Regions from separate parts of the Streptomyces sp. NPDC027189 genome, predicted to be linked through region 1. Evidence: riboswitches for the same ligand, from Rfam matches in the RefSeq annotation. Region 1 holds a riboswitch; each other region holds the start of a gene.
The links. Region 1 has a riboswitch for cyclic di-AMP ahead of ACZ4RZ_RS30640 (transglycosylase SLT domain-containing protein). Riboswitches for the same ligand answer to the same signal wherever they lie in the genome.

Region 1 (10,307 bases):
CCCCCGTGGAAGCAGCCCAAGCTGCGCCCCGAGTCGCCCTTCGGCCGCGCCTGGTCCCTGTGGGCGCTGAGCTACTACCCACAGCCCTACCGTTACCTGCCCGCGCAAGCCCGGCACTACCTGGTCCGCCGTGTGCTCGGTCCGCTCGGCGCCTGGTGGCTGCGCGACCGCTTCGAGGGCAAGGTCGACGTCCGCGAGGTCTCCCGGATCGTCCGCGTCGACGCGCGCGACGGCCACCCCGTCCTCTCCGCCCAGACCCACGGCGGCCGGACCGAGGAGCTTTCCGCCGACCACGTCATAGCCGCGACCGGCTATCGCGTCGACATCGCCGCGATGGACTTCCTCGGACACGAGCTCCGCACCGAGCTCGCGGTCAGCCGGGGTACGCCGAAACTCGGCGGGGGGTATCGGTCGTCCGTGCCCGGGTTGTACTTCACGGGGTTGCCGGCGGCGGCCTCGTACGGGCCGGTGATGCGGTTCGTGTGCGGGACGGAGTTCGCTTCACCGCGGCTGGCCAAGCACTTGGTGGCTGCGCACGGGTAGTCGAGGCAGGGGGCGCCCTTGCGCGTGGGTGCGCCCCCTGGCCGTCGCATCACATCGGCACGGCTCCGGCCGCTCGTCCCGCCCGCGGCTCGCGTCGGGCCAACTCCGCGCCTGGGGGCTGTTGTTGGACCCGGACGCGGTGGCGCACACCGGTGTGGGCAGAAGTGGACCACCCATGGCCAGTACGGCCGATAACGCCGGTATCGCCCATACCGTCCGTGCGGTGAACGGTGTTGCTGACGGGATACCGGACGTCGTCCGGTTCACGCCGGGCCGATGAGTCGTTCGATCCGTATTCTTCGGATCATGGCCGCTCCGACTGCATATTCACTCATCGCCACTGACCTGGACGGGACGCTGCTGCGCGGCGACGACACACTCTCCGACCGGTCGCGCGCCGCGTTGGCGAGAGCCACGGCCGAGGGTGCCCAGCATCTGGTGGTGACGGGACGGCCGGCACCCAGGGTCCGACCGCTCCTGGACGAACTCGGCGGCCAGGGACTGGCGGTGTGCGGGCAGGGGGCGCAGTTGTACGACGCCGGGGCGCACCGTCTGCTGTGGTCGGTGACCCTGGACAGGGAGCTGGCGGAGACCGCGCTCGGCAAGATCGAGGCGGAGGTCGGGCTGCTCTACGCGGCGGTGGACCAGGACGGTGTGGACGGCCTGACGCTCATCGAGCCGGGGTATGTCATGCCGCATCCGACGCTGCCGGCGGTACGGGTGCCGCGCCGCGACGACCTCTGGACGGAGCCGATCAGCAAGGTGCTGCTCCGTCACCCCTCGCTGTCCGACGACGAGTTGGCCTTGGCCGCGCGGGGAGTGGTCGGTTCGCTGGCGACGGTCACCATGTCGGGGCCGGGCACCGTCGAACTCCAGCCATGCGGTGTGACCAAGGCGACGGGGCTCGCCCTCGCCGCCGCTCACCTCGGCCTCAGCCACGCCACCACCCTCGCCTTCGGCGACATGCCCAACGACATCCCCATGTTCGACTGGGCCGCCCATGGCGTCGCCATGGCCAACGCCCACCCGGAGCTGAAGGCGGTGGCCGACGAGGTGACCCTGTCGAACGAGGAGGACGGGATCGCGGTGGTGCTGGAGCGGCTCTTCGGGGCCCAGGAGAAGGCCCGGGAGAACGTGTCTCAGTAGGCGCCGTTGACGTTGTCGATCGAGCCGTACTTCGCCGCCGCGTAGTTGCAGGCCGCCGTGATGTTCGCGACCGGGTCGTAGGGGTCCATCGAGGTGCCGGGGACGTGGTACGCCTTGAAGGTCGGGTCGATGACCTGGAGGAGGCCCTTGGACGGGATGCCGGCGGCGGCGTTGGAGTCCCAGTTGTTGATGGCCCGGGGGTTGCCGGAGGACTCCCGCATGACGTTGCGGTGGATGCCGTTGTAGGTGCCCGGAATGTGCGCCTTGCCCATGATGTCCAGCGAGTGCTTGATCCAGCCGTCCAGATTGTTGGCGTACGTCTTCGTGGAGGCGGGGGCGGCCGGCGTCGCGGACTGGGTGCTTGCCTTGGTCGCCGAGCCCAACTTCACGGTCCTCGTGCCCACTGTCAGCGTCAGGCCCGGGGAGAGGGCCGTCGGGTTCGCACCGATCACCGCACGGTTGGCGTCGTACAGCTTCTTCCAGCCGCCGCTCTGCGGGTACTTCTGCGCGATCTTGGACAGGGTGTCGCCCGCGACCACCTTGTAGGTGACGAGCTGGACGTCGGTGATCGTGACTGCGGCAGCCTTCGTGACCTGCGGCGCTTGCGCCGGCTGGGCGGCGTGCGCGCTGGTCGCGCTCACGAGGGGAAGGGCCAGCGCGGCTCCGCTCGTGCCTGCGGCGATCATGCAGCGGGTGAACGTGCTGCTGGTCTTGGGGCGGTAGTGCTTGCCTCGTGCGGGCATGACGACATTCCTCTCCGGCGCCTGCGAGGTGAGCTGTCGGGTTCGGGCGGGAGGTGCCCGGCCGCGCGCTGGGCGCGGCTTCACCCCTAGCCGTTCCGTTGGTCCGGACCGGCGGCTTACCTGGGTCCCCCGCTCCTGCCGTGCGTGGGTGGGTGGGTTTCCGGGCGGTGGCAGGATTCGGCGATCCGCCCGGATCGGGGCGAACGTATGCGAGAGCACATGTCGGGAACAAGACCCGAATTCATGGCTCAGTCCGTTTTAATCCCGGAAAAGGAGGGGGTGAAATGCCCGATTGTGCCGGAATGTGATCCTCAACTTGGCTTTCGCGAAGGGGAATCGAGGTGGTGGGGCATGGCGCCGGGGCGGCTCGGGCGTGACTCAATTCACGCGACCAAGGCACATTAAAGCGGCAATGCTTTTAATTCGGACATTACGCATCGAGCGTCCGGGCCGGGGAATGCCGGGGAGGAGCTGGGCGCACCTCCCACACGGAGAGGTCCGTGTCGGGGTTGTCGTCGGGGAGGCGGCCCGCGTCGGGCTTGAAGTAGAGGCCGTAGCCCCAGTATTCGGGGAGTTCGTGGCACATCAGGTCGGGATACGGCTCGAACTGCCGCCCCTGGTATGCCCTGTTGATCCTCGCGACGGCTTCCGCCCGTGAGATCCCGAAGCGCGTGACCATCTCGTGGGCCATCTCGCGGAAGTGCGCGAGCATGCCCTCGTCGAGGTCCATCAGGAATTCCGCGGTCCGCGTCTGCGCCATGGCCTCAGGGCTCCCTGCCGGACCCCCGGCCCTCCAAGTCCTAGCCCGCGGCTCGGGGGATCCGCTTCTCCCAGGTCCGGTGGAAGACCACCTCGTCGCCGTCCTTGCAGACGACCTCGTTGGAGGTGATGAAGTCCTCGGCGTCGCAAGTGATTTCGGAGCTCGTCGAGATGCGCGCGTCCCAGGGCAGGTCCGGGCGGTGCAGGCGGACCGACCACGTCGAGCGGGCGCGGGCGGAGAGGGGGTTGGAGTCGTTGATGGTGTAGGTCTCCAGCGCGTTCTCGGTGAATTCGAGACCGTCGGGGTAGACGCGGGTGCCGCCGTAGCGCGGGTCGACCTCCAAGCGCCACGCGCAGGCGGCCACGTCGCGGACCACCAGGCGTTCCGGGCGGGGTTCGTCCAGCGTCGTCGGGACGATGACCCCCAGCGGTTCGGACTGCTCCGGATCCTCGAAAGTGAGGGAGGGCGTCGACTCCCGTGTTCTTACCGGGAGTTCCAGCAGGCTGCCCGTCGGGTCCAGGGTGATACCGGCCTCCGAGCCCGGCTGGGGCCAGATCCAGGGCCAGTACGCGTTGGAGACGGAGAGGCGGATGCGGTGGCCCGGCGGGAACGCGTAGCCGATGCTGGTCAGGTCGAAAACCACCTCCTCCGTAGCACCCGGCTTCCAGGGAACCGCCTGGTCACGACCATGACGCTTTGACAGGTTCAGTACACCCCGGGTGACGAGTGTCGAGGCTCCGTGGGGGGCCACGTCGCAGAGGCGGGCGATCACCTGACCCCGGTGAACCGAGGACCTCAGCCGCAGGCGGACTCTCGGACGGCCCAACACCCAGGTCTCCTCCGGTACTTCGAATTCGAAGCAGGCGGATCTCGCGTCCTCCTCCCGCTGGTCCGGGGGCAGGTCCGCGTCGTTCCCGAGGGGGAGGAAGCGGCCCGCGTCCGCGCCCGTGTGCTGGGGCGAGCGGATCAGTACCGGGTCGCCCTGGAGCGCGTACGAGACGGGGGTGACGGAGGGGGAGGGCCAGGCCGGGTCGCCGACCCAGCGGCCGGGGAGCTCCGAGTACGTCGTCGCCGGGAGATGTGCGTCCATCACGTACGAGCGGAGGACGGGGGTGGACAAGGCGCCCGTGTCCTTGTCCCGGAGCCAGTGGTCCCACCAGCGCAGGGTCTCCTGGAGGAAGCCGATCGCCGGGCCGGGCGGCAGGCCCCGGTCGGGATACTGGTGCGACCAGGGGCCGATCAGGCCGCGTACGCGATCCCGCGGAAGGTGTTCCACCAGCCGCAGCACCGTGTCGCGGTACGGGTCGTGCCAGCCGCCGACCGCGAGGACCGCCGCCCGGATCGCGCCGTAGTCCTCGCAGACGCTGCCGTGCCGCCAGTACGGGTCCCGGGTCTGGTGGGACAGCCAGGTGTGGATGAGCGGGTCCACCGCCTGCAGGCGCTTCACCCACATGTCGCGCCACATCACCTGGCCCACGTGCACCGGGTCGGGCGGGCGGGAGACGAAGGCGAGCAGGGTGGCCGCCCAGGCGTGCATGTCGACGGCGAGGACGGAACCTCCCATGTAGTGCACGTCGTTGTCATAGCGATCGTCCGTCGAGCAGACCGTGACGATCGCCTTCAGCGGCTCGGGCGCGAGAGCCGCGATCCGGAGGGAGTTGAAGCCGCCCCAGGAGATGCCGAACATGCCGACCTTGCCGGTGCACCAGGGCTGGGACGCGAGCCAGTTGACGACCTCCACCCCGTCGGCCAGCTCCACCTCCGAGTACGCGTCCGTCGGCAGGCCCTCCGAGTTGCCGTGGCCGCGGACGTCCACCCGGACGGAGGCGTAGCCGTGGCCCGCGTACCAGGGATGGCGTTGCCAGTCGCGGGGCGCGGTCCAGTCCGTGAGGCGACACGGGAGGTATTCGAGGAGGACGGGCACGGGCTCGTCGGTCAGCGGGCGCCAGACGCGGGCGTACACGCGGGTGCCGTCCGGGAGCGGGATCCAGATGTCCTCGTGAGTGATCTCGTACGGGAAGGACGTACGGATGTGCATGAGCGTCACCCCAGTGGCGTCAGTGGACCGGGTGCATCGTGCGGCGCGGTCAGGGCGCGCGGGCGAATTGCGCGGCGTGTCCGCGTCCGGCCAGGTGACGGCGGCCCGCCACGTACGGGGTGGGGCCGAATGTCATCCGGATGGCCGCCGCCGAGAATCCCCCGTTGCGGTCGGCGAGCCGGCCGCGGGCCACGGAGCCCAGGTGGACGAGCGTTGCGTACGCCGCCGTGCCCGCGGCCATGCCCATGCCGCCGTGGGCGACGATGTCGGCGCAGCAGAGAATCAGGATCACCTGCATGCCGAGGAACGAGAAGCGCTCCCGGACCTCCAGGCCGGAGAGGGGCGGCAGGCCCCTGGGCCTGGCGAAAAAGGCCTGGTCGTCACCCGGCGGCTGCCGGCTGCCGGGCTCGGTCTCGACGGCGCTTCGGGACACGGCGGGGTCCCTCCGGATGGGTCGTTGCATGTCCGGTCGTATCAGCTGATCAAGAACATACCGCCCGTGATCCGATATCGCCCGGGCGAGCGGGGTACCTGCTGCTGGAGCGAAGTCGAGCGGGGGGACGGTGGGCGCTCGTGGTGATCGAAACGTGACCGGATACGCTGACTTGAGTGATGGCAGCGACACATCGACAAACCGTGTCATCGACCGAATGATCGACCGAGTTCGCCATGTGATCGTCAGCAGACAGGAGAACCTCTCGTGACCGTCGTCGGGCCGTTCGGGCTGAGCGTGCGGGACCAGGCTCTCGAAGCCGATGTCCAGGCCGGATTGGCGGCTGTGGAGGAGGGCTTGCTCGAAGTCACCAAGAGCGAGGTTCCCTTCATTACGGAGGCCGCGCAGCATCTTCTCCGGGCCGGTGGCAAGCGGTTCCGTCCGCTGCTCGTGATGCTCGCCGCGCAGTTCGGTGATCCGTACGCGCCGGGTGTCGTGCCCTCGGCCGTGGTCGTCGAGCTGACCCATCTCGCCACGCTGTACCACGACGACGTGATGGACGAGGCGGACGCGCGACGCGGGGTGCCCAGCGCGAACACCCGCTGGGGCAACTCGGTGGCCGTCCTCACGGGTGATTTCCTCTTCGCGCGTGCCTCGCACACCCTGGCCGACCTCGGGCCCGAGGCCGTCCGGATCCAGGCCGAGGCGTTCGAACGGCTCGTGACCGGGCAGATCCTGGAGACCGCGGGACCGCGCGACGGGCGTGACCCGGTCGACCACTACCTGGACGTGCTCAGCGGCAAGACCGGCTCGCTGGTCGCCGTCGCGTGCCGGTTCGGGGCGATGATGTCGGGGGCCGACGAGACGGTCGTGGACGTGCTGACGCAGTACGGGGAGCGGCTGGGTGTCGCCTTCCAGCTCGCGGACGACGTGCTGGACATCGCGTCCGACTCGCACGAGTCCGGGAAGACGCCGGGGACGGATCTGCGTGAGGGGATTCCTACGCTGCCCGTGCTGCGGCTTCGGGAGCGGGCGGAGCGGCTGGGTCTTGCCGAGGACATCGCGCTGTGCGAGCTGCTCGACTCCGACCTGACGGACGACGCCCGGCATGCCGAGGCGCTCTCCCGGCTGCGGGTCCATCCCGCGCTGGAGCAGGCGCGGCGGGACACCGTGCGGTACGCGGAGGATGCGCGGGCCGCGCTGGCTCCGCTTCCGGAGTGTGATGCGAAGGCCGCGCTGACGGAGCTTGTCGACGCGGTGGTGCACCGGGCCGGGTGAGGTCCGCCTTCCGGGTGCCCGGGGGTGGGGTTGCCGTCGGGTGGGTTGCGCGGCCCGCTGCTGTACGGGGTGCCGCTGTGCCCACCTGTGCCGCCCCGGCGGCACGATTGCCCACAGCTGGGTCGGCTGGCGGCCCCCGGCGCCCCGGCCCCCGGCGCGCATGTCTACTGCTGCGGCGGCTGTCTCAGTAACCCGATCCTCCCGTGTTCGTCGCCGGCTCGCCTGACGCCTTCGCTCCTGTGGGTGTCGCCGCGAACCACGTTCCGTCGACTCCCTGGCCGTACGCCTCCTTCGGTTCGTCGTCCTTGCTGTAGCGGTAGAGGGGCCAGCCGGCGAGGGTGAGTTGGGTGGTGCCGTCGGTGCGCTTCACGGTGGAGACGAGGTTCTTGTCGATGCCCTTGGTCGTGATGGCGCCCTGGGCGGTCGCGGCGGGCCAGAGCATGGCGCACGCGGCGTAGCAGGTGACCTTGGTCGGGTTCGCGGAGTCCGCGTCGAAGCGGTAGAGGACGTAACCCTTGCTGTCGGTCACGACCGTGCCGACGTTCTTGACGTCGGCGGCTGTCAGCGTGGTCCCCGACGCCGTCGAGGTGCCGGCCTTCGTGGCGCCACCGCCGCCGCTCCCTCCGCTCCCGCACCCGGCGAGCGTGAGCGCCACCAGCGCGGTGCCCGTGGCCGCGTAACCAATGATGTGCCGCATGGCTACCCCCTAGACCGATGCCAATTGCTGCCACTCAGATGTACGGATTTGGGTGAGTTTTCGCTTGCCCCTCGAGTGATGTGACGGGGGTCACATAGTTGGATTGAGTCCAGGGTCGGATCCAGTCCGTACTCATGCCCAGAAGCTGACGCAGGGGGTGTCAGCTGAGATACGGGGAGAAAACAGAATCATGGGATCGAACGCCACGTTCACCACGCGTCGCAAGAGCCTGATCCTGACCGGCGTCGCGGTAGCCGCCGCGGCCGGTGTCGCCGCCGCCGTCATCCCGGCGGTCGCCGACAGCGGCAGCCACGGCAAGAGCCACAGCGGTACGAGCCACTCGGCGCACGGCGACCAGACCATCGTCACGCAGAGCGGCGTCATGGGCGGCAGCGGCGGCACCATCCTCGCCACCAGCCTCAACGGCGCCAACGAGGTGCCCGTCCAGGGCGGCCCCGCCGTCGGCGACAAGGACGGCGCCGCGCTGGAGTTCATCAAGGTCAAGGGCAACAAGGTGTCCGTCGCCGTGACCTGGCGCGGCACCGGCAGGCCGACCCTGCTCCACATCCACCAAGGCGCCAAGGGCACCAATGGCGGCGTCAAGGTCGACTTCAGCAAGTTGCTCGACAAGATCAAGGGTCACAGTGTCGTCGGTACCGTCAAGGTCGAGGACGCGGCTCTGCTCGCCGCCCTGAAGTCCGACCCCGGTTCCTTCTACGCCAATCTGCACACCGCCGAGTTCCCGGGCGGCGCCGTGCGCGGCCAGCTCCACAAGGTCACCAGCTCCTTCGCCTTCCGGCACGCCCTGAACAACTTCCAGGCGTCGGTCGTCAAGGGCAAGCAGATCTACGAGTGCAAGCCGGTCGAGGGCGGCGGGTACGCCTTCGCCCAGCGCGACGTCGCGGCCCTGCTCGGCGGCAACATCGCACACTCGTTCGTGAAGCCCAACTCGGGTACGCCCCAGTGGGTCGCGCCCGACCGCAGCGCGGTCACCGGCGCACTGATCTCCAAGACCCCGAACGGCGACAAGAACATCCCCGAGCTCGACCTCAAGGCCACCCAGTCCGGCAAGCACCGCGGCCTGCTGGCAGGGACGCAGGAGATCCTGCGCCTCAACACCGTCGGCGGCGTCGCTCCGGCCGGGTCCTGCTCGCCGGGGACGATCGTGGGTGTCCCCTACCAGGCGGACTACGTGTTCGTGCAGCGCTGATCGACCGAGCGCATGGAAGGCGGTGTCTCCGTCGACCCCTACGGGTCGGGGGAGGCGCCGCCTCCTCACGTCATACCGCAGGAGTACGTGGAGTTGAGTCCGGGGTCTGACGCTTCTCTCTGGCCGATTTGGTCAGATTGAGTACACCACTCCTCACCGGTTCGGGTGAGAATGGCGGCTCAGGGGTGGAAGAGCGTGAGGACGGTAGGCCGCCGCCGACGACGGAGGTAAGGCACACATGGCACCGTACGAATCCGACGACAGCACGAAGGCCGAAGAGGCCGAGGACGTGCGCGCCGGGCGACGCAAAGCCGCGCGGTACGTCGTCCCGGTCGCGGTGGTGGGGGTGGCGGCGGCGACCATCGGGCTCGTCCCGGCGCTCGCCGACTCCGGCGACCCCGACCTGCCGAAGATCACCGCACAGCAGCTCATCGAGAAGATCGCCAAGTCGGACGTCCAGCAGCTGTCCGGCACGGTCAAGATCAGCACCGATCTCGGACTGCCCAACCTGGGCGGCCTGGAGAGCAGCTTCGCGTCCGGCGCCGCCCAGGGCGACGGCGGCTCCTCCGCCGACCCGCAGTCCAAGCTGCTCGAACTCGCCTCCGGCACGCACACGCTGCGCGTCGCGGCCGACGGCCCGGACAAGGGCAAGGTCTCCCTGCTGGACAGCGCCGCCGAATACAGCGTCATCCACAACGGCAACGAGGTATGGGCGTACGACAGCAAGTCGAACGAGGCCTACCACGCGACCGCGCCCCAGTCCGAGAGCCAGAAGGGGAAGGAGGAGGTCCCCGCCACGCCCAAGGACTTCGCCGACGAGGCCCTGAAGTCGGTCGACGACACCACCTCCGTGACCGTCGACGGCACCGCGCAGGTCGCAGGCCGTGACGCGTACAAGCTGCTCATCAAGCCGAAGCAGTCCGGAACCACGGTCGGCGCGATCAGCATCGCGGTGGACGCGAAGACCGGGCTGCCGCTGAAGTTCACGCTGACGCCGTCGAGCGGTGGCGCCGCCGTCGTGGACGCGGGCTTCACCAAGGTCGACTTCGCCAAGCCGGCCGCGTCGACGTTCGACTTCACGCCGCCCAGGGGCGCGAAGGTCACCGAGGGTGACGACCTGAAGAGCGAGGAGAAGGCGCAGCCGAAGGGCGACGAGGACTTCGCCAAGGGCCTCGACGGCCTGAAGACCCTCGGCAAGGGCTGGAACTCCATCGCCGTGTTCGACACGGGCGGCCAGGGCGTCCCGTCCGGCTCGTCCGGCAACGGGGACGTCGACGGGTTCCTGAACTCCCTCGGCGACCACGTCACCGGCAAGTTCGGCTCGGGCACGGTCTTCTCGACCCGCCTGGTCAACGCGCTGATCACGGACGACGGCAAGGTGTACGCCGGTGCCGTCACCAAGGACGCGCTGGTGAAGGCGGCCAACGCCGCCCGGTGATCACCGTATGCGCACCATGAA
Region 2 (10,307 bases), on a different contig from region 1:
TGGTTTCCCGCTCTCACCCTTGCGTCGAACAGGACGCACCTGGATCGACAGCTTCTCCCGGAAATCTCGAAGTCCCATGTGACCGGGCCAGGCCGCGGCTCCCACGGATCAGCGGCTCCGGCGGATCAGGAGTAGAAGTTGCGCTGCCAGCGATGCTTGGCGAGCACGGCGAGCTGGTCGGCGGTGAGCGGCCGTCCGTCGCTCAGGGCCGTGTTGCGCTCGACATTGCGTACGGTGCGCATGCCGGGGATGACGGTGGAGACCGCCGGCGAACTCAGCACGAACCGCAGCGCGGTCTCGGCGATCTCGTCGGGGGCGATGCCGAGGTCGGCGACGATCGCGGCCACCCGCCGCTCGACCTGTGCCGCGCGGTCACCGCGGAAGTAACGGTTGCGCCAGTCGCCCTCGGGGAAGGTCGTACCGGCGGTGATCCGACCGGTGAGGCCGCCCTCGTCCAGCGCCACCCGCACGATGACACCGACGCCCTGCTCCTCGCAGGCCGGCAGCAGCGCGTCGGCCGGGGCCTGGTCGAAGATGTTGTAGATGACCTGCACACAGTCGACGGCGCGCTGCGGACAAGGGCGAGGGCGTTGTCCGGCTGGTGATCGTTGATGGACACACCGAAGAGGCGGATCTTCCCCTCCTGCTTCAGTTGCGCGATCGTCTCCAGCCAGTCGCCCCGGTCGACCCAGTCGTCGCTCCAGACGTGGAACTGCAGTACGTCGAAGTGGTCGAGGCCACTGGCGCGCAGACTGGTCTCCAGGCTGTCGCGGATGTGCTCGCCCGGAAATGTCTCGGCCGGGTCCAGCCCGTCGGGCGCCGGCCACCTGCGGTTCTTCGGCGGCACCTTGGTCGCGACGAGCACCTCGTCACCGGCCCGCTCACGCACGACCCGGCCGACGATCCGCTCGCTCTCGCCGTAGCCGCGCGCGGTGTCGATCAAGTTCACGCCGAGATCGACGGCGCGGTGCAGGGCACGTACGGATTCGTCCTCCGAGGCGCCGACCCAGGCGGATTCACCGATCCCCCATGCCCCGTAACCGATCTCGGACACCGACACCCCACCGCGTCCCAGCTCTCGGTAGCGCACCCTCACCCTCCACTTCGTCACCGCCCTCGTCCCCGCCGAGGAGCCAAGGGCGTCCGCGGGAAATCACGTTGACGATAGGCGAGTTGGGCGGCGAGGTCAGGTGGGTTTTCGGTGGCCACCGGGGTGACCCGCGGGTGGAACGATGACTGACCATCCGTCAGCCATCGATCCGCCCCTGCTTCTCGGGAGGAGCGGTCAGTCCTACGCGCCGCTCGCGTCGAGCATGTCCTCGCGCTCGACGATCTTCACGCGCTCGCGGCCCTGCGGCTCGCCAAGGGCCTTCTCCGCGGCGTCCAGCCTGTGCCAGCCCTCCCACGTGGTGAAGCGGACGTTCCGCTCGCCGAGGAACGCGTCCACAGCCTCGGGAGCGGGCGAAGCGGGTGTGTGCAGACGGCCGTTCGCGTGGTCGTCCAGCAGACTGGCGACCGTCTCGTTGGCGTCGCCCTTGGTGTGGCCGATCAGACCCACGGGGCCGCGCCGGATCCAGCCGGTGACGTACGTCGACTGCAGGTGCTCGCCGTTCTCCTCGATCACCCGGCCGCCCTGGTCGGGGACGGTGCCGGACTCGACGTCCCAGGGCAGCTTGGGGAGTTCGTCGGACAGGTAACCCACGGCGCGGTAGACCGCGGTGACGTCCCAGTCCTTGAACTCACCGGTGCCCTTGACGTTGCCCGTGCCGTCGAGGGCGGTGCGCTCGGTGCGCAGGCCGACGACCTTGCCGTCCTCGCCGAGGATCTCGGACGGCGACTCGAAGAAGTGCAGGAACAGCTTGTGCGGGCGGTCGCCGACATCGCGGATGGCCCAGTTCTCCAGCGTCTTGGCGACCATGTCGGCCTGCTTGTTGCCCCGCCGGGTCGCGATCGAGCCGTCGTCGTAGTCGATGTCCTCAGGGTCGACGATGACCTCGATGTTCGGGGAGTGGTCCAGCTCCCGGAGCTCCATCGGGCTGAACTTCGCCTGCGCCGGGCCACGGCGGCCGAAGACATGGACCTCCAGGGCCTTGTTGGCCTTCAGGCCGTCGTAGACGTTCGGCGGGATCTCGGTCGACAGCAGTTCGTCCGCCGTCTTGGCGAGGATGCGCGCCACGTCGAGCGCGACGTTTCCGACGCCGAGGACGGCGACCTTCTCCGACTCGAGCGACCAGGTCCGGGGCACGTCCGGGTGCCCGTCGTACCAGGAGACGAAGTCCGCCGCGCCGTACGAGCCGTCGAGGTCGATGCCGGGTATGTCGAGCGCCCGGTCGGCCGTCGCGCCCGTGGAGAAGATCACCGCGTCGTAGAAGGCGCGCAGGTCGTCCAGGTTGATGTCCCCGGGGTAGTCGACATTGCCGAAGAGGCGGATCTGGGGCTTGTCGAGCACCTGGTGCAGGGCCGTGACGATCCCCTTGATGCGGGGGTGGTCGGGGGCGACTCCGTAACGGATCAGCCCGAACGGGGCCGGCATCCGCTCGAAGAGGTCGATCGACACGCCCGGCTCAGCAGCCGTCGCGGATTTCAGCAACGCGTCGGCGGCGTAGATCCCGGCGGGGCCGGCTCCGACAATGGCTACCCGCAGGGGGCGAGGCATGATCAGGTTCCCTTCGAGCGGTAACAGACGTACTCGCCGGGAAGCCTAAACTAAGGCAAACCTAAGTCAGTAGCCGGGCTGGATCTATGACCTCATAAAGTCAGCTTATGAGGTCGGCTTCGAAGGAGGCCGACGCCTGGTGGCGCCGGGCGGCCACCTCGTCCGGGGAAGCCTTCGGGTCGCAGGCGCCGGTGAGTGCGGTCATCGGGCAGCCGCGCGGCGGGCCGGGGTCGCAGCGGTGGTTCATCCGCTCGGTGACGCGGATCGTCACCTCCATTCGCCCCCCGTCCTCGCAGGTCGGCAGGTCCTGCGGGGCAGAGCGGCTGCCAGGCGATCGACCGCCTTCTGTGATGACCTGGAAGTGTGTTCCGTAACTGGGCATCCCTCTCCGCACCCATGCGGCCGGGCAACCTCCTCCCGGCCCGGACGATGACCGCCGCCTGGTCCGTCATGCTGCTGCCCGCCCTCCTCGCGTGGCTCCTCGTGGTGGAGCAGGCCGACGGTATGGAGATGGAGCCGGGAACGATGGGCCTCGACCTGCCCCCGTTCCTCCTCCTCTGGGTGATCATGATGATCGCCATGATGTTCCCGTCCGTGGCGCCGGTGGCCGTCACCTGGGCCCTGGACATCGGCCGTCAGTCCTCCGGTACGGCCCGCGCGGCCCGGATCACCCGGTTCGCGGGCGGATACCTGATCGCTTGGGCGGCATTCGGCCTGGTCGTGTACGGGATCCTCACCGTGACCGGCAACCTTGTCGACAGCCACCCCGAAGCCGGGCGCTGGATCGGCGCCGGAGCCTTCCTGCTCGCCGGACTCCACCAGTTCAGTCCGCTGAAGAACATCTGCCTGCGCCACTGCCGAAGCCCCGCGGGTCGGTTCGTGCGCCATGGCGGCTACCGGTCGGGCACCCGCGACCTGCGCGTCGGGGCCCACCATGGGCTCTACTGCGTGGGCTGCTGCTGGGGGCTCATGATCGTCCTCGTTCCGCTGGGCACCATGAACATCGCGGCGATGGCCGCACTCGCGGTCGTCATCTTCATCGAGAAGCTGTGGCGGCTCGGACCGGTATTCAGCGCCGCGGTCGGCGTTGCGTTCCTGGTTCTGGCCGCACTGGCTCCGTTCCAGAGCTGGCTGCTGCCAGGACTGCAACACTCCGGGCTGTCGATGCAGCCGATGACGTGACCGCTCACCTCATGCGGTGTACCGGCGGTCGCGGCCGAGATGAACTGTCATGCGGCGTTGGCGTCCTGGGCCAGGCGACGGGCTCGGAGCACACGGACCATCGTATAGACGCGCAGGGCGGTGAAAGCGAGGACGGCGATGCCGAGCGCGGCCATGATCGGTTCCCCGTCCCTGGCGGCCGCATAGAAGAGGAAGCCGCTGAAGGGGATGCCGAGAGCGACGAACAGGGGCTCGCGGATCCAGAACGGGAGGAGGTTGATGAGCAGCCCGAGCATTCGGGCCACTTCATCAGGCCCATGCCAGCGTGCGCCGTGGTGGAGCCCACAGTTCCGGCAGCGAGATCAACTACGAGGCCCGCGGGCGGTGGACCAGGTCGGCGTGTACGCCCGGGGTCGAGGCCGAGCTGCTCGTCGCCGGTCCACACCGACCGCGCAAGCCGGGGCACCCAGTACGACGAAGGTCACAAATACATATCGGACACTTCGCACTTCAACCTTCACGCGAGGCACACAAGTTGGCTAGGTTGACGGGCGGACCGCACGACTCCCTCCGGCGAACCTCGCCGGGTCGCGCGGCCTCCGCCGAGTCCGGTGCGCCCCCGTGGCGGCCGGAGCCGGGGACCCGACCGACTTTGGGGTGAATCGGCCCAACCGCCCAGCAGGGCAAGGGCCGTAGGGCATACCTTCCGGAACCGTCCGCCCGAACCCGACAGCTGACTCGGTAGGCGGAACACGGAAGGAGTGCGTCCCCCATGGCTCCCGACGCCAAGCCGCCCGCAGCGGACGGGCCGAGCCGCGAAGAGGTCCGGCAGCGGATCAGCAGCCTCTACGACCAGGCCGAGACCGCCACCGGGAACTACAACGCGACCCGCGCGATGTCCACGGGGACGCGTGGGCGCGTCAACCCGGCGGTCGACAGCGGGCGCAGGCCCAACGATCCCGCCCTCGACGACGTCACCAGGCAATGGTTCGACGTGGGGCGCGCGCAGTTGGGGCCGACCGTCCCGGCGAGGCTGCCGGCCGACAGAATGCCGAACCGCGCGGCCGAGGCGCGGCCTGCACGTCCGGCGGTACGTCCGGCGGATGGACTCGCCCAGCGTGGGCGGGAGTCGACCGCCCGACCCGTCCCGGAGTTGACCGCCGGTCCTGTCGCCGGGGTGGCTGCCGGCCCGGTGGCGGAGTTGACCTCGGGGGCCGTCGCCGCGCTGCCGGCCGCGCCGCGGACACGGCAGGAAGTCGCCAAGGCCCTGCCGGCACCGGCCGCGGAACCGCGACAGGCCTCGGCCTCGTTGAAGACCTCCAAGGGGCAGATCCAGCAGAAGCTCGCGGTGGCCCGCGAGTTGCTCTCCCGCCACACCCCTCAGCTGATCGCGCCCTTCCCGGCGATCGAATCCCGGCCGGCGGAAGACGCCTGGCGTGCCTACGAGGAACTGACTCCTCGCCCGGCCGAAGAGGAGTGGCAGCCACAGCAATCGGCCACTCTCAGCACCACCACGCCCATCGCCGCTGTCGTGCCCATCGGCGCGGACAGCACCTCGGACTCCGGAGACGGCAGCAAAGCCGCGAAGGTACTCGCCTTTGCCCGTGGACAGATCGGCAGGCCATGCGTCTGGGGCGCGTCCGGACCGGGCTCGTACGACTGCTCGGGCCTCACCCAGGCCGCCTGGAGAACCGCCGGGGTCGCACTCCCGCGCACCGCGCGCGAGCAGGCGACCGTCGGTACGGCGATCCCCCTCGCCGACATCCGGCCCGGCGACCTGATCTTCTTCTACGGCGATGTCAGCCACGTCGGCCTCTACATCGGCGACGGCTTGATGATCCACGCGCCGAGCCCGGGAGCATACGTGCGCGAGGAGTCGATCTTCTTCGCCGAAGCGTCGGCGATCCACAGCGCGGCACGGCCCGCATGAGCCCTACGGCCCGGTGCACGGGGCCGCTCCGGGATCATGAGGGGCGCAGAACGGCCAATTGACCAAGCAGAGGGTGAAGGGGGGTAGTTGGCAGGGTGAATAGTGCGCGACCATGGTGCGCATGACCGTGGCCGATCGCGCCATGACCCAACTGGAGTCATGGCCGAACCTGATAAGTGGCTCGCCCCGATGCGCCGCTGGACGCGCCTTCGGGACGACGGGGCACGACATCGTCCACTTCCACTCCGACGACGCAGCGGATCTGCATCTCACGCATGCGGCCGTCCATCGGCTGCTCCCACACCTGCAGCACAGCACCGCTGTGCGGGTGCACCCCGGATCCTCGTGGATCACCGTGCTGCTGGACTGCGACGCCGATGTGGCGCTCCTGCTCACACTCATCAGCGTCGCTCTCAAGGAGCACGACGGGGCCGGAGGCGCCGCACCTCCCGAGGACCCCTCGACGCTCTGCGACTGGCAACCTCAGGCGATTCCCCCGTCGCGCGCGGGAGCCTCCGCGGCCGTGCGCCACCGGCGGGTTCCGGCCGCGTGGAAAGCAGTCGGCCGGTTCATCCCACACGGGCGCTGACGCGACTACGGTCCTACGGGCACGGCGACAACATGCCAGTGCCGGCCCTCCAGGCCGACGTACAGTCCGGCGTCGACCAGCTCGTCGCCGTCCCGCTCGTAGGTCTGCTCGGTGAGCAGCTCCGCGAGGCGGCACGGGCGGCCGCGGAGGTCGGTCCACGGCAGGCGGACCCGGCCCTGGGCGGGCTGGTCGGAGAGGTTGACGACCACGAGGTGGCGGGCTGATCCGGTGGCCCAGCACCAGGCGACCAGGTTGCCGTGGGACGGATTGTCCGGCCAGCCCGTGCAGTCGAGCAGCCGCCAGTCCCCTCCCGTGCGCATTCCGGACGAGGCGACCGAGGCCAGCAGCCGGTGGTGGAAGGCGAGCAGTTCCTTGTCGACGGGCTCCTCCGGGCGGCGGGAGAGAAAGACCGGCGGCCGCACCCGGCGCCCCTCGAACTGGCCCTCGTGCCACAGCGTCGCGCCGGGCAGCGTCGCGATGGTGACGGCCGCCGCCCGCTCCCGCTCGGGCGACATGGTGGCGGCGGCCCGGGGTTCGTCGTGGTTCTCCAGGAAGCGGACGAGGCCGCGCTGGTGGCCGAGGCCGGCCAGCAGATGCGGACGCACCGAGTCGGCGCCCTCGTGCAGCAGCCGGTCGTAGAGCCGCTTGTCGTAGCAGTGGTCGAACCCCTGCTGCTGGAGCGCCCATTCGAGGTCCCAGTAGGCCTCGGCGACGAAGAGGAGGTCCGGGTGGCGCTCGCGCACCTCGGGGATGACGTACGGCCAGAAGTCCTCGGCCGGTGCGGCGCCCGCCCGGTCGCCCCAGGTCTTCGCGAACACGTCGCGCATGAGCAGCATGGCCATGTCGCAGCGCACGCCGTCGGCCTGGTCGCCGATCGCGGCGAGGGTGTCGACGGCCGCCGTGCGGAGCTCGTCGCTGAAGGCGTTCAGCTGGACGACGTCCGGCCAGGGCGGGAAGTAGGGGTCGCGGCCTCGGGCGAAGATCTGGCCGCCGGCTTCGAGGAAGGCGTCGGGGTCCCGGGCCAGATCGTCCGGGGTGCCTTGGAGGAGACAGCCCGGCCGTTCGGTGAGCCACGGATGGTCGGGGGCCACGTGGTTGGGGACGTAGTCGAGGATCAACCGTACGCCGCGGGCGGCCAGTTCGGCGCGGGCGGCGGCCAGTCCCTCGGGGCCGCCGAGCGTCTGGTCGACGGCGTAGTTCCGGACGCAGTACGGCGATCCGACCACGTCCTCCGGGCGGAGGTCGGGCAGCGCCGCGCGGAACGAGGCCTGCAGCGACTCGTCGCGCAGCGCGATCTCCAGCCCGGCCGGGCTGCGCTCCCAGACGCCCATCAGCCAGACGGCGTCGACGCCACGCGGGACGACCTCGTCCCAGGCCGCCACGGGCACCTCGCCGAGGGTGACCGGGCGGCAGTACCGGCTGCTCAACTCCCCCAGCCAGACCAGGGTGTTGACCTCGTAGATCACCGGCTGTTCGGGCCACGCGGTCATGACAGCGGCTCCTCTCGATCCCCGGTCGGGCGCAGGCTCTCCCGGCCACGGGCGGACCAGTCCTCCACGCCGAGCGTGTGGAACAGCGTCGCGGTCACCGCGGCCAGGCCGGTCCAGCCCGTCTGGTGGGAGGCGCCGAGGCCGGCGCCGTTGTCGCCGTGGAAGTACTCGTAGAAGAGGATCAGGTCCTTCCAGTGCGGGTCCTTGGCGAATTTGGCCTGTGCACCGTGCACCGGCCGGTGGCCGTCGCCGTCGCGCAGGAAGGTGGCGGTGAGCCGGTCGGAGATCTCGCGGGCGACCTCGTACAGAGTGAGCTGTCGACCCGATCCTGTCGGGCACTCGACGGTGAAGTCGGTGCCGTGGAAGGCGTGCAGGTTGAGCAGGGCGCGGATGAGCAGCAGGTTGACCGGGAACCAGACCGGCCCGCGCCAGTTGGAGTTGCCGCCGAACATCCCGGAGTCGGACTCGGCGGGCAGATATCCGACACCGTACGTCTCGCCGCGCACCTGAAAGGTGTACGGGTGCTCGGCGTGGTGGCGGGAGAGCGAGCGGATGCCGTGCGGGCCGAGGAACTCGGACTCGTCCAGCATCCGGGACAGGATCCTGCGGAGCCGGTCCTCGCCGAACAGGGCGAACAGATACCGGCCCTCGGCGTTCGGTCCCAGCGCCTCGTGGGAGGAGACGGTGGCCTCCACGGCCGGATGGCGCTCGACGAACTCCCGTGCTCCCGCCACCAGTTCGGGGAAGCGGTGGTCCGCCCAGCCACCGACCACGCTGCTGGCGGCGAGCGGGATCAGCCCGACCAGCGAGCGCACCTTGAGCCGGGTCGCCGTTCCGTCGGGCAGTCGCAGCACGTCGTAGAAGAAGCCGTCCTGCTCGTCCCACAGGCTGGCGTTCTCCGCGCCGATGCGGTTCATGGCCACGGCGATCCACGCGAAGTGCTCGAACAGGGACTGCGCCTGCTCGATGTAGACCGGGTTGTCCACGGCCAGCTCTATGGCGATTTCCAGCAGATTCTGGCAGTACAGGGCCATCCACGCGGTGCCGTCCGCCTGGTCGAGATGGCCGCCGGTGGGCAGTGGGGCGCTGCGGTCGAAGACACCGATGTTGTCGAGGCCGAGGAAACCGCCCTGGAAGACATTGTTGCCGTCGGGGTCCTTGCGGTTGAGCCACCAGCTGAAGTTCTTCATCAGCTGGTGGAAGGCGTTCTCCAGGAAGACGCGGTCACCCTGGCCGGTGCGGTGCTTCTCCAGCTCGTAGAGGAAGAGGGTGGCCCAGGCGTGCACCGGCGGATTGACGTCGCCGAAGTTCCACTCGTACGCCGGGATCTGTCCGTTGGGATGCAGGTACAGGCGGCGCAGCAGCAGGTCCAACTGCCCCTTGGCGAAGGTGAGATCGACCATCGAGAGCGCGACGGTGTGGAAGGCGAGGTCCCAGGCGGCGAACCACGGGTACTCCCAGGTGTCCGGCATCGACATGATCTCGTCGTTGACCATGTGGTACCAGTTGCTGTTGCGCACCCGGGGGTCGGAGCCGAGCGGGTCGACGCCGTGCTCCGACAGCCAGCGCTCGACGTCGAGGTAGTAGTACTGCTTGCTCCACAGCATCCCGGCCAACGCCTGTCGGACCAGCCGTCGTTCGTCCTCGTCCATGCCGGACGGAGTGATCCCGTCGTAGAACTCGTCGGCTTCGGAACGGCGTTGGACCATGATCGCGTCGAAGTCCGCACGCCAGTCGGTCAGTTCGCAGTCGCTGAGACGCAGGCACACGGTGGCGCTCTGCCCGCCGGGGACGGCCAGCACATGGTGGACGGCCGCCTTGGTCCCGGCCCGTCCGGGGTTCACGGCTCCGGTCTCCCCGCGGACGACGTACCGGTGGATGCCGTCCTTGACGTACGGGGAGGCGTTCGGGCTGTTGAAGATCCGCTCGTTGTTCGTGTCGTTCTCGGTGAACAGGGTCTGCGCGTCCGGGTCGCAGTACAGCCACCGCGGGCCCAGCTCCTCGTGGTCGGCGCGGAGCGGGCCGCCGGGCTCCTGCCGGATGCTCGGTACTGCGGTGCCGCCGGCCCAGGACCAGGTGTGCCGGAACCACAGGGTGGGCAGCAGGTGCAGGGTCGCCTCGTCGGGACCGCGGTTGTACGCGGTGATCTCGATGAGCAGGTCCTCGGGACCCGCCTTGGCGTACTCGACGAACACGTCGAAGTAGCGGTCCTCGTCGAAGACGCCGGTGTCGAGGAGTTCGTACTCGAAATCGCGGCGGCCCCGGGCCCCGTTCGTGGCGGTGAGGTCGCCGTACGGGAACTCCGCCTGGGGGTACTTGTACAGGTACCTCATGTACGAATGCGTGGGCGTGCTGTCGAGGTAGAAGTAGTACTCCTTGACGTCCTCGCCGTGATTGCCCTCGGCGTTGGTGAGGCCGAACATCCGCTCCTTGAGGATCGGATCGCGGCCGTTCCACAGCGCCAGTGCCAAGCAGAGGCGC
Region 3 (10,307 bases), on a different contig from region 1:
TCGACCTCGAGACCGTTCTTGAGGACCACGTGGCCGTCGACGCAGGAGTCCATGGACGTCGAGAGGTAGATCTCGACCCCGCGGCTCTCCAGGTGCTCCTTGCCGTACTGGCCGAGCTTCGGGCCGACCTCGGGAAGGATCTTGTCCGCGGCGTCGACGAGGATGAAGCGCATGTCCTCGCGGGACACGCTGGTGTAGTACTTCGACGCGTCGCGGGCCATGTCCTCGACCTCGCCGATGGTCTCCGCACCCGCGAAGCCACCGCCGACGAAGACGAACGTGAGCGCCTTGCGCCGGACGTCCTCGTCGGTCGTGGAGTCGGCCTTGTCGAGCTGCTCAAGTACGTGGTTGCGCAGGCCGATAGACTCCTCGATGCCCTTCATACCGATGCCCTGCTCGGCGAGGCCGGGGATCGGGAAGGTGCGGGAGACCGCGCCCATCGCGATGACGAGGTAGTCGAAAGGCAGCTCGTACGCCTCACCCACGAGGGGGGCGACCGTGGCGACCTTGCGGTCCTGATCGATGGTGGTGACCCGGCCGGTGAGGACCTCCGCCTTGGGGAGCACGCGTCGCAGCGGGACGACGACATGCCGCGGGGAGATGCTGCCGGCGGCGGCTTCGGGGAGGAAGGGCTGGTAGGTCATGTACGACCGGGGGTCGACGACCGTGACGGTCGCCTCTCCATAGCGCATCTTCTTGAGAATGCGCCGAGCTGCGTACAGGCCTACGTACCCACCGCCTACTACGAGGATCCTGGGACGCTCCGTGGTGCTCATGCCATCGAGTATCCACCCGGTCCTGGGGGGTCGCTCGTGCGCCCCTTCACAAGCTTGGGCAGGGGCTCTGCTACACTGCGCGACCCACGTGACCCAGGTCATGGCGACAGCGGGGAACCACCGTGCAGTGCGGACCGTTGTCAACACCGCGTGAGCTGCCGCTCCGGCCTTTCGAACCGACCGGACCAGGTCCCCGTTTCACCCTCCGGCGACACCCTCGAAACACTGCCGTGAGCACGTTCCCAGGCCGCCCGAGCCCTCCACGGTGACCCCGGAGGCCCAATCCTCGCCCAGCAGGGCCTTTTTCCTTGTGAAGAACTTCACGAAGTTTCCCGACGGCTCGTCGCCGAGGGGCATTTCAGTGCCCCTCGGGCGCGCTCATACGCTATCCGACCCGCTCAGCCGAGGCTACCGACAAGTAGCCAAAGGAGACCCAGGCCACGGCCGGGCCATGGCCCACGCCACAGTTCAGAAGCCCTGGGCGATGGACCAGGCGATCCCGTCGAGGATGTCGTGCTCGCTGACGACGACCTCATGGGCGTCGTTCCGCTCCATGATCGCGAGGAGGACGAGGGCGCCCGCGCCGATCACGTCGACGCGCCCCGGGTGCATCACCGGATGCGCGGCGCGCTGTTCATGAGTGGCCTTCAGAAGGGCGTCGGTGATGCCCTTGACCCGCTCGTACGTGATCCGGGAGTGGTGGATCTTCGTGGAGTCGTATGCGTCGAGCCCCAGCGCGATCGCCGCGACCGTGGTGACGGAGCCGGCGAGGCCCACCAGCGTGTGTGCCTCGCGCAGCGGGACCGTCTCCTCGGCGAGGTCGAGCGCGGCCTCGATGTCGGCGCGCATCGCCGCTATCTGCTCCTCGGTGGGCGGGTCGGTGACGACCCCGTCCCGTACGAGGTGCCGCTCGGTCATCCGTACGCAGCCGACGTCGACGGAGCGCGCCGCGCGCACGTGGTCGTCGCCGACGACGAACTCGGTCGACCCGCCGCCGATGTCCACGACGAGGAAGGGCTTGGCCAGGTCGTGCCGGCCCGTCAGCTCCTTGGTCGCGCCGGTGAAGGAGAACTCCGCCTCCTGGTCCCCGGTGATGACCTCCGGCTCGACCCCGAGGATGTCCAGCACCCCGCGTACGAACTCGTCCCGGTTCTCGGCGTCCCGGGAGGCCGAGGTCGCCACGAAACGCAGCCGCTCCGCGCCGTGCTCCTTGATGATCGCCGCGTACTCCCGGCAGGCGGCGAACGTCCGCTCCAGCGCCTCCGGCGCGAGCCGTCCGGTCCGGTCTACGCCCTGGCCGAGCCGCACGATCGTCATCCTGCGGTCCAGCTCGACGAGTTCGTCCGTCCGCGGGTTCGCGTCGGCGACGAGCAGCCTGATGGAGTTGGTGCCGCAGTCGATGGCAGCGACCCTGGTCATGGTGTCCGGTCTCCTGTCGTGATGGTTCTCGCCCCCTCCGCCCCTACCCGTTCCCGTACCCGGGGGGCTTTGCCCCCCCAGCCCCCGGGCTGCTCTTTTGGTGCGGGTCGGTGCGGGCTTGTCGCGCAGTTCCCCGCGCTCCTGAGAGAGGCGCCGGGGGGCGAAGAAAGCCCTGCCTCAAGTGAGGCGGAGGGTCAGGTCCCGTCCACGGGGACCACGCACGCCCCCTTGCGCCACCACTCCGGCAGCATCGCGATGGCCTCGTCCCCGAGGGGGTTCACTCCGGGCCCCGCGGCCAGGGAGTGGGCCACCAGGACATGGAGGCACTTCACCCGGTCCGGCATGCCGCCCGCGCTCGGGAAGCCCTCCAGGACCTCGATGGTGTCGCGGCGCGCGATGTAGTCCTCGTGGGCGGCGCGGTACGCGGCGGCCAGCTCGGGATCGGTCGCCAGCCGGTCCGTCATCTCCTTCATGACACCGTTGGCCTCGAGCGTGCCGATCGCGGACGCGGCCCGCGGACACGTCAGGTAGTACGTCGTCGGGAACGGCGTCCCGTCGGGAAGACGCGGCGCCGTCTCGACGACGTCCGGCTGCCCGCAAGGGCACCGGTGCGCGATCGCGCGCAATCCGCGGGGCGGCCGGCCCAGCTGCTGCTTGAAGGCCTCGACGTCCGCGTCGGTCGGCTCGGTGCGCGGGGTGGGCGGCGGTGGCGTTTCCATGCCGTGAGTCACTTGTCTTTCTGGTCAGTTCACTGGTCGGCGGCGTCGGACTTGTCCACGCCGTCCCAGACATTGGCGTACCAGGGACGGGCGGCCGACCCCTTGTCGGCGCGGGCCTGCTTCGACGCGTCCGGGTCGATCACGACGTAGCCGGTCTCGCCCGGCATCACATAGTGCAGCCGCTGCCGGATCTGCTGCTCGGCGTACGCGTCGTCCTGCCAGCGCGCCTTGAGATCGCGCAGCTGCTCGACCCGCTCGCGGGCCTGCTCCCGCTGGCGCTCCACATCGGCGATCTCGGCCCGCTGGGACACGTACTGCCTTATCGGATACGCGAGGGCCACGATCAGGGAGCACAGGACGAGAGCCAGGAGCGCGGCCCGGCCCGTCAGCCGCGAGCGGCGGGCCTGCCGCTTGGTCTGGGAACGGTAGACACGGGCCGCCGTCTGCTCGCCGAGCAGCCGCAGCCTGGTCGCGGTGGAGAACCGGTCCCGGTCCTTCACGGCCATGAGTCCCGCCTCCCCAGTGCAAGCCCGTCACGTGCGTACGTCCCCGCACACGGTACGGGACCGAATACGGGGACGTACGTACGACTGGCTAAGGCTTGGCCCTGTGCGGGTCAGCCCTTGCCGCTCCGACGGTGCGCGGAGCGGACGTGCGGGAACACTCAGCCCTTGAAGCGCGGGAAGGCCGAGCGGCCGGCGTACACCGCGGCGTCGTCGAGGATCTCCTCGATGCGCAGCAGCTGGTTGTACTTGGCGACGCGGTCCGAGCGGGCCGGGGCGCCGGTCTTGATCTGGCCGCAGTTCACCGCGACGGCGAGGTCGGCGATGGTGACGTCCTCGGTCTCGCCGGAGCGGTGCGACATCATGCACTTGAAGCCGTTGCGCTGGGCCAGCTCGACGGCGTCCAGGGTCTCGGTCAGCGAGCCGATCTGGTTGACCTTGACGAGCAGGGCGTTGGCGGAGCCCTCCTCGATGCCGCGGGCCAGGCGCTCCGGGTTGGTGACGAAGAGGTCGTCGCCGACGATCTGGACCTTGTCGCCCAGCTTGTCGGTGATGACCTTCCAGCCGGCCCAGTCGTCCTCGTACAGCGGGTCCTCGATGGAGACCAGCGGGTACGCGGAGACGAGCTCCTCGTAGTACTCGGTCATCTCGGCGGCCGAGCGGGACTTGCCCTCGAACTCGTACTTGCCGTCCTTGTAGAACTCGGACGCGGCGACGTCGAGGGCGAGCGCGATCTGCTCGCCGGGGATGTAACCGGCCTGCTTGATGGCCTCGACGATGAGGTCGAGCGCGGCGCGGTTGGACTCCAGGTTCGGGGCGAAGCCGCCCTCGTCGCCGAGGCCGGTGGACAGGCCCTTGGTCTTCAGCACCTTCTTGAGGGTGTGGTAGACCTCGGCGCCCCAGCGCAGGGCCTCGGAGAAGGACTCCGCGCCGATCGGGGCGATCATGAACTCCTGGATGTCCACGTTCGAGTCGGCGTGCGAGCCGCCGTTCAGGATGTTCATCATCGGAACGGGCAGCAGGTGCGCGTTCGGACCGCCGAGGTAGCGGAAGAGGGGGAGGTCGCTGGCCTCGGAGGCGGCGTGCGCGACGGCGAGCGAGACGCCGAGGATGGCGTTGGCGCCGAGCGAGCCCTTGTTGTCGGTGGCGTCCAGGTCGAACATCGCCTGGTCGATCAGGCGCTGCTCGGTGGCGTCGTAACCGACGAGCTCCGGGCCGATCTGCTCGATGACGGCGAGGACGGCCTTCTCGACACCCTTGCCCTGGTAGCGGTTGGGGTCACCGTCGCGGAGCTCGATGGCCTCGAAGGCGCCGGTGGAGGCGCCGGACGGGACGGCGGCACGACCCGTGCTGCCGTCGTCGAGGCCGACCTCGACCTCGACCGTGGGGTTGCCTCGGGAGTCCAGGATTTCCCGGGCTACGACGACGTCGATGGACGGCACGAGCATCTCCTTCTGGGATGTGACGCGGGTACGCGGGGCCGCGGGGCCCGTAGTGCACGGAGCCGCGGTCGGCTCCGCGAGATGAGCCTAACCGCCTCGGAGGGATCGGCCAGCCGGTCGACCACCCCTTGGGCAGAACCGAGAGTAAATTGTTTCCGAACGGAACAAAAACCTGCCCCGTACACGAAACCCCCGCGCGCGAGAGCCGCATATGAAAGCGCACGAGAGCCACGCACAAAAAGCCCCGCTCCGGCGCGTGCGGGGGAACACGCACCGGAGCGGGGAGCCCGTGGGGACGGGGGACCCTCACGAGGTCTCCAGTATGGAGGCCTCCTCGATGAGGGAGCTCTTACTCCGCCGGGCAATCCGCCGAATGCCCGGCTGAGCTGTCAGCCGCGCACTCAGCCGAGGTGAAGCTGCTGACCCGGGTAGATGAAGTCGGCGTCGTCGATGATGTCCTTGTTCAGCTTGAACAGCTGCTGCCAGCCACCCTTGACGTGCTTCTTCTCGGCGATCGAGCTGAGGGTGTCACCCTTGACGACCTTGTACTCGCCGTCACCCTTCTTGACCTTCTTGCCGGTCGGGGTGGTGACGGTCTTGGCGGCCGGGCGCTCGGCCGAACGCGAGGCGGGCTGCTCCGTCGTCCGGGTGGTGGTGCTCGGGGTCGTGCTCTGCGAGCTGCTGGAGGTCCCACCGGTGTACGCGGCGCCCGACAGGCCCGTGCCGCAGGTCGGCCAGGCACCCTTGCCCTGCGCGGCGAGGACCTTCTCGCCGATGGCGATCTGCTCGGACTTGGACGCCTGGTCGGCGGTGGCGGCGTAGGCGGTACCGCCGTACGCGGCCCAGGTGGAGGGCGAGAACTGCAGGCCGCCGTAGTAGCCGTTGCCGGTGTTGATGGACCAGTTGCCGCCGGACTCGCACTGGGCGACGACGTCCCACTCGGAGGCGGTGGCGGCGGAGGCGTTGCCGGCCGCCATCAGCGGGGCGGCGATGGCGACACCGGTGACGCCGGCGAGCGTTGCGAGACGGGTAGTCCGATTGAGGACGGCCGGGCGGCGGTGCTTGCCCTTGCTGGAAAACAGCATGGAGAGATCCCCTCACCGACGCCTGCGAGGTGAGCTGTCGGGTTCGGGCGGGTGAGTGCCCGGTCGTACGCCACTGGCGCACGGCTTCACCCCAAGCCACTCCCGGTCAACTACCGGGCGCGGCGCTTACCTTGGGTCCCCCGCTCCTGCCTACGGCGCTGACGCGTCGACTGTTCCCGTACGGCCGTTGGCAGGATTCGGCGTTGCGACCGTCGGGGCCCGCTGTGGCGAGCGGTCATGACCGTAGACATGCAATCGGCGGAATTTCAAAGACGATCAGGGCTTCTGAGACTCATATCTCACTCGCGCCAAACCGGACATTCCACGGCGAACCGGGACGCGAACTCCCGCTACTTTTCGCCCGATTCAGCACCAACTGCAAGCGTCTGACCGGGAAGGATGAGGTCGGGATCGGTGCCGACCGCTTCCTTGTTCTCTGCGTACAGCTCGGCCCATCCACCCTTGAGGTCAAGGGAGTCGGCGATGGCCCAGAGACTGTCCCCGGCGCGCACGACATAGGAGCCGTCGGCGGCGTCACGGGAGGCGCCGGAGCCGCGCGAGGCGTGCCGCCCGGAAGCGCCGTCCGTACGACCGTCGGTCGCGCCCTCCGTCCCGTCCTCGTCGGCGCTGTCGCCACGGTGGCGCCCGGCGCCGGACGACGCACTGTCGGACGCGGCCGAAGAGTCGTCGTTCTGGCCGGACTTGTCCGACTCGTCACTCTTGGGCTTTTCTGTATCCGAGCTGTCGGAATCCTGTGAGGTGTCGGACTTCGTCGAGTTCTCGGTCGCATCCGAGGAGGCGTCGGACGAGGAGTCGGAGCCGGACGAGTCGGATGAACCAGACTCAGCAGACGAACCGGACGAGTCAGATGAATCGGAAGAACTCGATGAGTCGCCCGCCACACCCGTGTCGACCTCGACCGAGCCCGAGCTCTTGCTGAGCCCGGAGAGCGGTCCGCAGGTGGGCCAGGCGGCGAGGCCCTGGCCGTCGAGGACCTTCTCGGCAATGGCTATCTGCTGCGAGCGGCTGGCCTGGTCGGCGCTCGGGGCGTACTCGAGGCCGCCGTACGACTCCCAGTTCTCCTGGGTCAACTGCAGCCCGCCGTAGTACCCGTTGCCGTCGTTCGCGCTCCAGGCGCCGCCGCTCTCGCACTCCGCGACCCGGTCCCAGGTGGTGCCGTCGGCCGCGCTCGCGCTGGTGGCGCCGAGCAACGGGATCGCGATGGCCGATCCGGTCACTCCTGCGGCGACGATGAGGGCCGGGGCCTGACGGGGGCGACGATGACGGCCGTTCCCGGAGAGCATGCGGAAGCCTTTCGCGTGACAGCAGGTGACGACAGCCGCTACCGCGACTGCAGCGACGGATGGGCCGCGTTGATGGGTGAACGTATCCGCACTCGAACGCTTGTCACAAGTCGATACAGCGTAGATCACGTGAAGATCACAGAGTTGATGAAGTGTCACTTTTTCGCTGCTGAGAGGCTGTCCCCTGCGTGTCCGCTCATTACGGACGGGACAAGTCAAGCGGAGGCGTGAACTCCACGGGAAGTGTGCGCAATCCACGCATAATGAGCCCGCCGCGCCAGCGCAAATCAGCCGAATCTCCCGCGAGTTGGAGATCGGGAAGACGGGTGAGCAGGGTGGCCAGCGCGGTCTGGCCCTCCAGTCGGGCGAGCGGCGCGCCGAGACAGTAGTGGATGCCGTGGCCGTACCCGAGGTGTTGGTTGTCACGCCGCGAGAGGTCGAGCGTGTCCGGATGCTGGAACCGCTCGGGGTCACGGTCCGCTGCCGCCAGTACGACGAGGACGGGGTCGCCGGGCGCGATGTCCTGCCCGCCGATCCGGACCGCCTCGGTCGCGAACCGCCACGTGGCCAGTTCGACGGGGCCGTCGTAGCGCAGGAGCTCCTCGACGCCGGTTTCGAGGAGTCCGGTCTCCTTGGCGGCAAGGGAGGCCTGCAGTCGCCGGCGCTGCTCGGGGTGGGTGAGGAGGGCGTAGGTGCCGTTCCCGATGAGATTGACGGTCGTCTCGAAGCCGGCGAACAGCAGGATGAAGGCCATGGCGGCGGCCTCGTTCTCGGTGAGGTGCTCGCCGTGGTCGGAGGCGCGGATGAGCCCGGAGATGAGGTCCTCACCGGGGGCGGGCCGGTCGGGCAGGAGCCGGCGCTTGCGGTGGATCAGCTCGGCGAGATACCCCCGCATCTTCTTGACGGACCGCGCCACACCGCCCCTCGGCCCTCCCCCGTGCCGGATCATCATCCCGGCCCAGTCCCGGAAGTCGTCCTGGTCCTCACGGGGGACGCCGAGCAGGTCGCAGATGGCGTAGATGGGGAGCGGGAAGGCGAACTCGTGGATGAGATCGGCGGAGCCCTTGTCGGCGAACTGGTCGATCAGGTGGTCCGTGAGCTCCTGCACTCGCGGCGCGAACTCGGCTACGCGCCGGGGCGTGAACGCCTTGCTGACCAGCCGCCGCAGCCGGGTGTGGTCCGGCGGGTCGATGTTCAGCAGATGCGTCATCAACTCGGCCTTGCGCTCACCGGGGATACCGGTCTTCCCCTTCGCATGCGCGGGCTCGTCGTGATGGGCGGGGTTCTTGGACAGCCGCGCGTCCGCGAGCGCCTGCTTGGCATCCACGTACCGGGTGACCAGCCAGGCCTCCACCCCACTGGGCAACCGGGTCCTGTGCACAGGGGCGTGCTCCCTGAGCCAGGCGTACGCCGGGTAGGGGTTGGTGGCGAACTCCCAGGTGAAGAGTTCGGGGGCGGTGCTGGGGGGCTGGGGCTGGTCGGTCACTCCCTGACGGTATCGGCACGGGCTCGGCGGCAGCCCGACCGTCGCACCTGGGCCGGCGAGGCCGGAGCCTGCCGGCGGCCCGGGCCGGCAGCCCTGCGGTGCCCGGACCAGAGCCGCCAACTCCCCGTCCATCCAAACGCGTTGATCCCCGACGGGCTGGACCAACGGTACTCATCCCCGCCCTCCACGAAACCCCACCCACTTTGAGTCCGGCTGTCCGCAAATCACCTGCTGTTTGACTACGCGGCTCGACAACTCCCTACATTCGCGCCGTGGACCCCGAAATACTCAGATCCAGCTTCGCGATCGTCGAGAGACGGGCCGAGTTCGCGGTCAAGTACTTCTACTCGCACCTGTTTCGACACCACCCGGAGATCCGCGAGCTGTTTCCACTGGGCTTCCCGGAGGACATGGAGCGGCAGCGGGACAGACTGTTCGCGGCGCTCACGTATGTCATCGAACGGCTGGAGGATCCGGGGCTGCCGAGGTACTTACGGGAGCTCGGGAGGGACCACCGGAAATATCTGGCGGAGCCGGAGCACTACGCCGCCGTGGGGGCGAGTCTGATCGCCGCGTTCGCCGTCGTCGCGGGGTCGGCGTGGAACGCGGAGGTCGAGAAGGCCTGGGGCGAGGCGTACGGGGTGATCACGAATGTGATGCTGCAGGGCGCGTGGGAGGCACAGCAGCGCGGCGAACCGCCTTGGTGGGACGCCGAGGTGACCGCACGGACGCGGCACGGAGACGACCTCGTCGTCCTGACCCTGCGACCGCACCGCCGGCTGCGCTACTCCCCCGGCCAGTACGTCAGCGTCAACGTCCCCCATCTGCCCGGCATTTGGCGGCCGTATTCGCTGGCCAACGCACCCCGCGCCGACCACACCGTCGACCTGCACATCAGCCGGGTCGAGGACGGCCTCCTCTCCACCGCGCTCGTCCGGCAGACCCGGAAGGGCGACGTCCTGCGGCTGGGCGCGCCCGGCGGCAGGCTGACCCTGCGCACGCCCGTCGAACGCCCCCTCACCCTCATCGCGGCCGGCACGGGATGGGCGCCCGTGAAGGCGCTGCTGGAACAGCTCGACGACACACACGAGGCCCGGCTGTTCCTCGTCGCCCGCGACACCTCGTACCTGTACGACCGGGGCGCCGTCGAGCGCCTGCGGGCCCGGCTTCCCCGGCTCGCCGTCACCTTCATCACCCCCGCGCCCGGCCGGCCCAAGGCCCAGGCGACCGAACGGCTGCTGACCGCGCTGGGCAACCGCGCCGGCTGGACCCGGCACGACGTCTATCTCGCCGGTCCGCCCAAGCTCGTCGAAGAGATCGGCGAGACCCTGCCCTCCTTCGGCACGCCGACGGAGCGGATCTTCCACGACGTCCTGGCGCCGACCGGCCAGGGAGGCCCTCGGCCGGTGGGCTCGGCTGAGTGGCTCCTCGACCGCCCACAGCCGAGCTGGCACAACCCGTCGAGCCGGGCACCGCAGGCGTAACTCCGGCGCGGCCGCCACGGCCCGCTCGATCGTCAGGCTTCCGGCCCTCAGCCCCACCCCTTCTTTCCGTCCGGCCACTCGCGCACCCG

Region 2: linked by a shared signal. The riboswitch ahead of ACZ4RZ_RS07190 (NlpC/P60 family protein) and the one ahead of ACZ4RZ_RS30640 (transglycosylase SLT domain-containing protein) in region 1 are both predicted to bind cyclic di-AMP.
Region 3: linked by a shared signal. The riboswitch ahead of ACZ4RZ_RS26185 (transglycosylase family protein) and the one ahead of ACZ4RZ_RS30640 (transglycosylase SLT domain-containing protein) in region 1 are both predicted to bind cyclic di-AMP.

Annotation. Positions count from the first base shown of each region.
Region 1 covers NZ_JBVHRI010000015.1:25,890-36,196, reverse strand. Annotated here, with positions in the region: gene ACZ4RZ_RS30650 (FAD-dependent oxidoreductase) at 1-543, shown strand, start outside; gene ACZ4RZ_RS30645 (HAD family hydrolase) at 850-1,689, shown strand; gene ACZ4RZ_RS30640 (transglycosylase SLT domain-containing protein) at 1,683-2,432, opposite strand; cyclic di-AMP (ydaO/yuaA leader) riboswitch at 2,436-2,593, opposite strand; gene ACZ4RZ_RS30635 (hypothetical protein) at 2,863-3,192, opposite strand; gene ACZ4RZ_RS30630 (CocE/NonD family hydrolase) at 3,233-5,230, opposite strand; partial or broken gene ACZ4RZ_RS30625 (hypothetical protein) at 5,283-5,663, opposite strand; gene ACZ4RZ_RS30620 (polyprenyl synthetase family protein) at 5,931-6,941, shown strand; gene ACZ4RZ_RS30615 (hypothetical protein) at 7,126-7,638, opposite strand; gene ACZ4RZ_RS30610 (CHRD domain-containing protein) at 7,829-8,848, shown strand; gene ACZ4RZ_RS30605 (LolA family protein) at 9,087-10,286, shown strand.
Region 2 covers NZ_JBVHRI010000002.1:591,431-601,737, forward strand. Annotated here, with positions in the region: partial or broken gene ACZ4RZ_RS07165 (aldo/keto reductase) at 126-1,090, opposite strand; gene ACZ4RZ_RS07170 (FAD-dependent oxidoreductase) at 1,292-2,656, opposite strand; gene ACZ4RZ_RS07175 (hypothetical protein) at 2,757-2,933, opposite strand; gene ACZ4RZ_RS07180 (DUF2182 domain-containing protein) at 3,053-3,838, shown strand; gene ACZ4RZ_RS07185 (hypothetical protein) at 3,886-4,113, opposite strand; cyclic di-AMP (ydaO/yuaA leader) riboswitch at 4,408-4,580, shown strand; gene ACZ4RZ_RS07190 (NlpC/P60 family protein) at 4,590-5,747, shown strand; gene ACZ4RZ_RS07195 (luciferase domain-containing protein) at 5,869-6,336, shown strand; gene ACZ4RZ_RS07200 (alpha-amylase) at 6,342-7,826, opposite strand; gene ACZ4RZ_RS07205 (MGH1-like glycoside hydrolase domain-containing protein) at 7,823-10,307, opposite strand, start outside.
Region 3 covers NZ_JBVHRI010000011.1:169,347-179,653, reverse strand. Annotated here, with positions in the region: gene ACZ4RZ_RS26210 (NAD(P)/FAD-dependent oxidoreductase) at 1-776, opposite strand, end outside; gene ACZ4RZ_RS26205 (Ppx/GppA phosphatase family protein) at 1,245-2,195, opposite strand; gene ACZ4RZ_RS26200 (DUF501 domain-containing protein) at 2,390-2,914, opposite strand; gene ACZ4RZ_RS26195 (FtsB family cell division protein) at 2,944-3,420, opposite strand; gene eno (phosphopyruvate hydratase) at 3,579-4,865, opposite strand; gene ACZ4RZ_RS26185 (transglycosylase family protein) at 5,261-5,944, opposite strand; cyclic di-AMP (ydaO/yuaA leader) riboswitch at 5,949-6,112, opposite strand; gene ACZ4RZ_RS26180 (LysM peptidoglycan-binding domain-containing protein) at 6,295-7,248, opposite strand; gene ACZ4RZ_RS26175 (cytochrome P450 family protein) at 7,448-8,734, opposite strand; gene ACZ4RZ_RS26170 (globin domain-containing protein) at 9,007-10,218, shown strand.